2 regions of the Leifsonia sp. HAY1-4F genome follow, and region 1 is predicted to be linked to the other one. Evidence: riboswitches for the same ligand, from Rfam matches in the RefSeq annotation. Region 1 holds a riboswitch; the other holds the start of a gene.
The links. A riboswitch is a leader RNA that binds a small molecule or an ion and turns the genes downstream of it on or off. The one in region 1 is predicted to bind thiamine pyrophosphate.
Positions count from the first base shown of each region.

Region 2: linked by a shared signal. The riboswitch ahead of thiC (phosphomethylpyrimidine synthase ThiC) and the one ahead of ACPYOG_RS18305 (ECF transporter S component) in region 1 are both predicted to bind thiamine pyrophosphate.

Region 1 covers NZ_JBNDHX010000152.1:1,751-5,956, forward strand. Annotated here, with positions in the region: gene ACPYOG_RS18295 (energy-coupling factor transporter transmembrane component T family protein) at 1-464, opposite strand, end outside; gene ACPYOG_RS18300 (ABC transporter ATP-binding protein) at 461-1,972, opposite strand; gene ACPYOG_RS18305 (ECF transporter S component) at 1,978-2,601, opposite strand; TPP riboswitch at 2,636-2,746, opposite strand; gene ACPYOG_RS18310 (spore germination protein GerW family protein) at 2,846-3,178, opposite strand; partial or broken gene ACPYOG_RS18315 (Y-family DNA polymerase) at 3,231-4,206, opposite strand, start outside.
Region 2 covers NZ_JBNDHX010000004.1:29,928-34,133, reverse strand. Annotated here, with positions in the region: gene ACPYOG_RS01720 (galactose-binding domain-containing protein) at 1-262, shown strand, start outside; gene ACPYOG_RS01715 (glycoside hydrolase family 43 protein) at 238-1,224, shown strand; gene thiD (bifunctional hydroxymethylpyrimidine kinase/phosphomethylpyrimidine kinase) at 1,227-2,105, opposite strand; TPP riboswitch at 2,160-2,268, shown strand; gene thiC (phosphomethylpyrimidine synthase ThiC) at 2,267-4,000, shown strand; gene thiE (thiamine phosphate synthase) at 3,997-4,206, opposite strand, start outside.

The sequences.
Region 1 (4,206 bases):
CGGAGACCGGCGAGGCCGCCGATCACGAACCGGGCGGGCAGCCGGAGCAGCTGCGCCAGGCCGTCAGCGAGGTCGGTCGGGTCGATGGTCACGAAGAGGAGCACCGCGGGCAGGCCGATCGCCAGCACGCGCAGGGCGGTCGCGGCGCCGAGGCCGATCGAGCCCTGGCTGATCTCCACCGCCCACCACTGCACATAGACGGTGCCGGAGACCTGGCCGTAGAGGACCGTGGTCAACCCGGCGAGCGGGGCGGCGATCCAGACCGGGGCGGTGCGCGCCAGGACGGTGCGCACCGGGATGCCCGCGAAAGCCAGCAGCACCAGTTCGAGGATCAGCGCGACGCCCGCCGAGACCGGGTCGATGGAGAGTAGCAGCGCGACGGTGACGATCACGGAGGCGCCGAGCTTGGCGACCGGGTTCAGGGTCGCCAGCGGGCCGGTGCGCAGCGGCTGCACGAGCGTCATGCGGTCACCTCCGCAACATCCAGCCGAAGGGATGCGGCACCCACGGCGCGCACGAACTCCGCGTCGTGGGTGGCGGCGACGATGGCGTGACCCTCGTGGCGGAGGGAGGCGATCATCCGCACCAGCTCCTGCCAGGTGCGCGCATCCTGCCCGAAAGTCGGCTCATCCAGCACCAGGAGGCGGGGTCGCGTCGCGAGGGCCGTCGCAACCGAGAGCCGGCGCTTCTGACCGCCGGAGAGCGTGAAGGGGTTCGCGGCGGCGGCATCGGTCAGCGCGAGGCGGTCGAGCAGTTCATCCACCCGTTCGTCGACCTCAGTCGTCGGCAGGTGGAGCGCGCGCGGGCCGGCGGCGAGCTCGTCGCGGACCGTGCCTGCGATGAACTGGTGCTCCGGATTCTGGAAGACGCTCCCGATGCGCGTGAGCAGCTCGCGCGAGCGCCAGGATGCGGGATCCGAGGAGGCGCCGTCGGCCAGGAGGGGCTCCGCGATCAGCTCGCCGCCGAGACCGGGGAGCAGGCCGCCGAGGGTGAGGGCGAGGGTCGACTTGCCGGAGCCGTTCCGGCCGGTGAGGGCGAACGCGGAGCCCGCACGCACCTCGAGATCGACGGGATGCCCGACCGGCACGGCCGCGGCCGCGCCCGCCCGCGCACGGCGACGGCGACGTGGGCGTGTCATCGCCGCACGACCGAACGCGAGCGAGCGAGCGGTCAGCAGCGGCATCCCTTCGGGAACGACGGGTGCCTCGGGGACGGGCGTGCCCGGCAGCCAGACGCCGGCCCGCCCGAGCTCGCCGTCGGCATCGGCGAGCACGGCGTCCGGCGCGCCGTCGGCGAGCACGCCGCCGTCCGCTCCCAGCACGACGACGCGGGTGACCAGGTCCTGCCACACGGCGACGCGGTGCTCCACAACCACGAGCGTGGCGCCGGTCGTCTCGAGTGCGGCGAGCACCGCATCCCGCACTTCGAGCACGCCCTCGGGGTCGAGATTCGCCGTGGGCTCGTCCAGCAGCAGCAGGCCGGGACGCATGGCAAGCAGGCCCGCCAGCGCCAGGCGCTGCTTCTGGCCGCCGGAGAGCTGAGCCGTGGGGTGATCGAGGGGCACATCGAGGCCGACCTCTGCGAGAGACCGCCGGACGCGCATCCACAACTCGTCGCGCGGCACACCGAGGTTCTCGCCGGCGAAGGCGACGTCATCGCCCACCCGGGCGAGGATGACCTGGGCGTCCGGGTCCTGCAGCAGCAGTCCGGCCGTCCCCCGCGACTGAGCGGGCGGGCGCCCGGCCACGGTCAGCGACCCAGCGGACTCGCCGTCGTCGTCGCCGCCGAGCACGCCCGCGAGGCCGGCGAGCAGCGTGCTCTTGCCGGCGCCGGATGCGCCGAGGAGCAGCACCCGCTGCCCCGGCTCGATGCACAGGTCGACGCCGCGAACCGCCCACGCGCTTCGTCCCTCGTACCGCCAGCCCCAGTCGGCGACGCGAACCGCCGCCGGGGCGCCCTCTCCCGTGCTCACCGTCGTCAGGCCTGCGCGGTCCCCCGCGCCTCGCGGCCCGCGGCGAAGCGGCTCAATGCCCCGGTCCGCGCCAGGGCGCGCACCAGCAGCCAGGAGCCGAGGCCGGCCACGATCAGGCCCGAGATCGTCGTCGTGATCGCGTAGACGACGATGAACTCCGCCTTCGATCCGGGGTACCAGTACAGAAGGTCGAGGATGGACTCGGCGACGCCTGCGCCTGCACCCGCCAGCAGGGCGGGGACGAGCCGCCAGTTCGCGTAGAGGAACAGGGCGAAGACGATCTCCGCGCCGAGGCCCTGCACCACGCCGGAGAGCAGAGTGGCGACACCCCACTGCGTGCCGATCAGGGCCGAGACGACCGCGGCGACCAGCTCGCCGAACAGCGCGGCGCCCGGCTTGCGGACGATGAGAGCGACGAGGACGCCCGCGAACAGCCACGGGCCGTTGATGATGCCCTGGAAACCGGGCAGGACCGTCCCGACCGGGCCCGAGATGGGGTTGGAGACGATGTCCCAGACCCAGAAGACGACTCCGGATGCGACGGCGACGACGCTCGCGACGACGATGTCGACGACCCGCCAGCGCAGGACGCGCGACGAAAGGCCGGTGGAGGAGATGGTTGCGTGCACTGTACGTGCCCTTTCATTCAGCGAAACAGGGCACGGGATGTGAGAAGGTCCTCCCTGCGCTGGCATGACCCAGATCAGGTTCGACGGTCGAGACTTGGAGAAGTCTCCTCTCAGCCCGGCTCACCGGACTCCCGTGTTCGCACCCAGTGTATCCCTCGCGCCGCGCATCCATTCGTCCGGTCGGGGCGCGCAGGCGAGAGCAGTCGCCTCACGCTCGGCCGACTGTTCTCGAAGCGCTCGGGGACTACTTCTTGAGCGCGCGGATGACGCGGGCCCAGGCGTGACCGGCCACCCAGAAGAAGGGGATGCCGACCGCCAGCAGGGTGATCAGGTTGGGGCGGAAGCGGACGCCCAGCTCGTCGGATATGTAGGCGCCGAACGGGACGGCCATCCCGCCGCCGCCACCGCCGCCCGGGTTGTCCTCGCCGCCCTCGCCCATACCTCCGCCGCCGAAACCGAACTGCACGGCGGCGACCGGGACGATGGTCGTGCCATCCAGGACGATCGGTTCGCCGTAGACCGACTTGATACCGGAGCCGCTGATGGTCTCCGCGAGCTTGAGGGTGATGTTCGTCATGGAAGCCACCGTAGCGCGCGCCCTCCGGCCTGACCAGGCACCGGATGCCGGCTCAATCGCTCACGTACTTCGGGTTGCGTCCGTCCTGCTCCTCCTCGTCGGCGTCCCTCGACCGGCGGACGAGGGAGGCCGGTCCGATCGCGCCGCGCCCGAACCGGGCGCTCACCGCATCCAGGGTCCGCTCCGCCTCGCGCCACTCCTCGTCGGGATCCCACAGCGCGAGCGCGTCTCCGCCGGCGTCGAGCAACTGCTCGGCACGCACCCCGATCAAGCGGAGCGGGGTCTGCCGGACATCCAGGCCGAGCGCGCCGAAGACGTCCCAGGCCTCCTCGAAGAGACGCCGGCCCACGTTGGTCGGCTCGGCCAGAGTGCGGGAGCGGGTGATCGTGCGGAAGTCCGAGAAGCGGACCTTGATCGCGACAGTGCGCGCCACCAGTTCGTGTTCCCGCAGCCGCTCGCCGACCCGCCCGGAGAGCCGGAGGAATTCGCGGCGGAGGGTGTCCAGGTTTCCGACGTCGACGCCGAAGGTGTTCTCGTGCCCGATGCTCTTCTCGCGCGACTCCGTGACGATGCGGCGCGCATCCCTCCCGTTCGCCAGGTCGTGCAGCCGCCGCCCGCCGGCATCCCCGACCGCCTTCTGCAGCACGTGCAACGGGGCGTCCGCGAGATCGGCGACCGTGAGCAGCCCCATCCGCTCGAGCGACGCCTGGGTGCTGGCGCCGACGCCCCAGAGCGCACCGACCGGGAGGGGACGCAGGAACGCGAGCGTCTCGGCGCGCGGGATGACCAGGAGCCCGTCGGGCTTCGCACGGCCCGACGCGAGCTTCGCCATGAACTTCGTCGCGGCGACGCCGACCGAGCAGGTGAGGCCGGTCTCCTCGAAGACGCGGGACCGGATCAGTTCGGCGATGCGCCGCGGCGACCCCAGCAGACGCCGGGCGCCGGACACATCCAGGAACGCCTCGTCGATGCTGAGCGGCTCGACCAGGGGCGTCACCTCGTGGAAGATGTCCATCACAGCGGCCGAG
Region 2 (4,206 bases), on a different contig from region 1:
CACGTACGACGGCAACAACTTCATCGCCCAATGGTGGACGCAGGGCCAGGTGCCCGGGGCCTCCCCGTGGAGTGCCTGGGCGCAGGTCGGTCAGCGGACGCAGTGCCAGGCCGGCTGGAGCCGCACCTGGACGGCGAGCTGGCAGTACAACGAGGGCGACATCGCGGTGCAGGCCGGTCACCGCTGGCAGGCGAAGTGGTCGACCAGGAATCAGACTCCCGGGGACGCCAACGGCCCGTGGACGGATCTCGGCACCTGCTGATGGGCAGCGAGTACGGCTACCTGTTCGCCCACTTCCGGGAGGAACCGGACGGCTATGCGGAGCGCATCCACTTCTCGCTGAGCGAGGGCGACTCCCCGTTGCGGTGGCTTCCGCTCTGGAACGGTGAGCCGCGGCTGACCTCCACTCTCGGCACGACGGGCGTCCGCGACCCCGCGATCGTGAAGGATGCGGCGGGACGGTTCCACGTGCTGTGCACGGACCTCCGGGTCTGGGGCGGAGACGACGCCGGCTGGGACGCCTGGCGACGGCGTGGCAGCCGCTCGCTCATCGTCTGGGACTCCGACGACCTGGTCGAGTGGACGGGCCCGCGCGCAGTGGAGGTCGCTCCGGCGACCGCCGGGATGGCGTGGGCCCCGGAGACGACGGTCGACCCGGACACCGGCGAGCACCTCGTCTTCTGGTCGTCGTGCCTCTTCGACGAGTCCGATGGCGACCACACGGGCGAGACCTACAGCCGCATCCTGTACTCCCGGACGCGCGACTTCGTGCGGTTCACCCCTGCGGAGACGCTCATCGACAGCGGCCTCGACATCATCGACACGGCACTCCTGCAGGAGAACGGCCGCGTCCACCGGTTCAGCAAGGACGAGAGCCATGGGCCGGGCAGGTCCGGAATCCACCAGGAGGTCGGCTCCGGACTCTTCGCCGACGACTTCGTCACGGTCGGCACGCTGATCGGAGCGGACCTGTTCGCCGGCGTCGAAGCGCCGATCGTCCTGAAGGACCCCCACGAGTCCCGGTGGTATCTCTTCCTCGATCAGTACAGCACGAGCCCGCAGGGCTACTTCGCCCTGGAAAGCACCGATCCCGTCAGCGGCGACTGGAGTCCGGTCCCCGCCGACCGCGTGCGGATCGCGCCGGGGACCAAGCACGGCACGATCCTCCGCCTCGACCGCGAGGAATGGCTCCGGCTCCGCCCCTTCGCCGAGGAGGTCGCCTGACCTCACGCCACCGGATCCTGCTCGGCGACCGCCGACCCGTCCCCCTCCGGCCACAGGTGGTGGAAATGGTCGAGCGGGCCCGGACCACGGCCGACGTCGAGGCGATCGGCTGATGCGAGTGCGCCGGTCAGCCACGTCTTCGTCACCCGGAGAGCGTCCAGCCAGTCTCCCGACCGTGCGCGATTCGTGGCCAGCCCGGCCGACAGTGAACAGCCCGTGCCATGGGTGTTCGCCGTCGCCACTCGTGGCGCCATCAGCGAAGAGACGGCCCGGCCGGTGCCGAGCGTGTCCCGTGGATCGATCACGGCGTCGGGGGAGGTCGCACCGCCGAGGTGCCCACCCGTGACGAGCACAGCGACCTCGTAGGCCTCGGAGAGCCGCTGGGCCTGCGCGATCGCCGCGTCCCAGGACGACGCAGGCGGTTCGTCGGCTAGCGCTGCGAGCTCGTCCAGGTTGGGTGTGACCACGCTGCACAGCGGCAGGAGGCCGCGGAGCGCCTGCAGCAGGTCGTCGCGTCCCAGCGCGTCGCCGGTGCTGGCTTTCAGCACAGGATCGAGCACCACGATCGGCGGGGTGGTCTCGGCGAGCCATGCGCCGAGGACCGCGGCGTTGTCGGCGGTGGCGAGCATCCCGATCTTCACGGCATCGATCGTGACGTCGTCGCTGACGGCGGCGAGCTGTTCGGCGAGGAAGGAGGGCGGAGGGGTGTGGATGGTGCGGACCTCGGTGGTGTTCTGCGCGACGAGGGCGGTGACGACGGCCATGCCGTACCCGCCGTTGGCGGCGATGCTCTTGAGGTCGGCGTGGATGCCCGCACCGCCGGTGGGGTCCGTGCCGGCGATGCTGAGCACGCGCGGGATGCTGTGCTCGCGGGGGCTCATGGCGCGACCCTAGCAGGTCGGTTCGACGCCCCTCCGGATCGTGCGCTATGGTCGGTGCATCCACACGGGAGCCCTCGCAAGGGCTGAGATCGGGCTGACGCGGCCTGCGACCGTTCGAACCTGTCCGGGTAATTCCGGCGAAGGAAGTAGGAGTCTCCTCGATGGATTCTGTCGTAACTGCACGCGCTCTGGCCTTTCTGCACGACACGGAGCACGACCTCCACGTGCCGGTCGATCGGATCGGTCTGGACCCCTCGCCGGACGGCACGGCCAACCCGCCGGTGACGGTGTACCGGACCGAGGGACCGGGCAGTGACCCGGTCGTCGGTCTGCCGCCGCTCCGCGAGAAGTGGATCGCCGGCCGCGCCGACACGGAGGTGTACCCGGGCCGGGAGCGCAACCTGCAGGATGACGGCCGTTCGGCGATCCGCCGTGGCGAGGCGTCGGCGGAGTGGCGCGGCGCCAAGCCGCCGGTGCGCCGGGCGCTCCCCGGACGCACGATCACGCAGATGCGCTACGCCCGCGAAGGAGTGATCACTCCCGAGATGCGGTTCGTGGCGCTGCGGGAGGGCTGCGACGTCGAGCTGGTGCGTTCGGAGCTGGCGGCCGGCCGGGCGATCATCCCGAACAACGTCAACCACCCGGAGTCGGAGCCGATGATCATCGGCAAGGCGTTCCTGGTGAAGATCAACGCCAACATCGGCAACTCCGCGGTGACCAGCTCGATCGCCGAGGAGGTATCCAAGCTGCAGTGGGCGACGACCTGGGGCGCGGACACGGTGATGGACCTCTCCACCGGCGACGACATCCACACGACCCGTGAGTGGATCATCCGCAACTCGCCGGTGCCGATCGGAACCGTCCCGATCTACCAGGCGCTGGAGAAGGTGAACGGGGATGCGTCCGCGCTCACCTGGGAGGTGTACCGGGACACAGTCATCGAGCAGTGCGAGCAGGGCGTGGACTACATGACCGTCCACGCGGGCGTACTGCTGCGGTACGTGCCGTTGACGGCGGAGCGGGTGACCGGGATCGTCTCGCGTGGCGGCTCGATCATGGCCGGCTGGTGCCTGGCGCACCACCAGGAGAACTTCCTCTACACGCACTTCGACGAACTCTGCGAGATCTTCGCGCAGTACGACGTCGCGTTCTCCCTCGGCGACGGGCTGCGGCCGGGGTCCATCGCCGACGCGAACGACGCCGCCCAGTTCGCCGAGCTGGACACCCTCGCCGAGCTGACCAAGCGTGCCTGGACGTACGACGTGCAGGTCATGGTCGAGGGCCCCGGACACGTCCCGTTCCACCTGGTCCGGGAGAACGTCGAGCGACAGCAGGAGCTCTGCGACGGCGCCCCCTTTTACACGCTCGGCCCGCTGGTGACCGACATCGCTCCGGGCTACGACCACATCACCTCGGCGATCGGGGCGACCGAGATCGCCCGCTACGGCACGGCGATGCTCTGCTACGTGACGCCGAAGGAGCACCTGGGCCTGCCGGACCGGGACGATGTGAAGACCGGGGTCATCACATACAAGATCGCCGCCCACGCGGCCGACGTCGCCAAGGGCCACCCGGGCGCGCAGGCACGGGACGACGCGCTCTCGAAGGCCCGGTTCGAGTTCCGCTGGCGCGACCAGTTCGCCCTGTCGCTGGACCCGGTCACCGCGCAGGAGTTCCACGACGAGACCCTGCCGGCCGAACCGGCGAAGACGGCGCACTTCTGCTCGATGTGCGGGCCGAAGTTCTGCTCGATGCGCATCTCGCAGGACATCCGCGACCAGTTCGGCGGTGTCACCGAGCAGCAGCGGGTCGCCGGGATGGCGGCCAAATCGGCCGAGTTCGCCGAGTCCGGCGGGAAGGTCTACCTTCCCGCGCCCACCACCGGCCGCCCCTAGCCGTGGTGCGCGAGGACCGGGAGCGCCGCGCGCAACCGCCCGGCGCTTCCGGCGGGGTCATCCGACTCGGTGATCGCCCGCACGACGACCACGCGCTCGGCGCCCGCCGCCACGACCTCTCCGATGGTGGTCTCGTCGATGCCGCCGATCGCGAACCACGGCCGCGTCGCGGCGCGGGCGGCCGCGTAGCCGACGAGCCCGAGGCC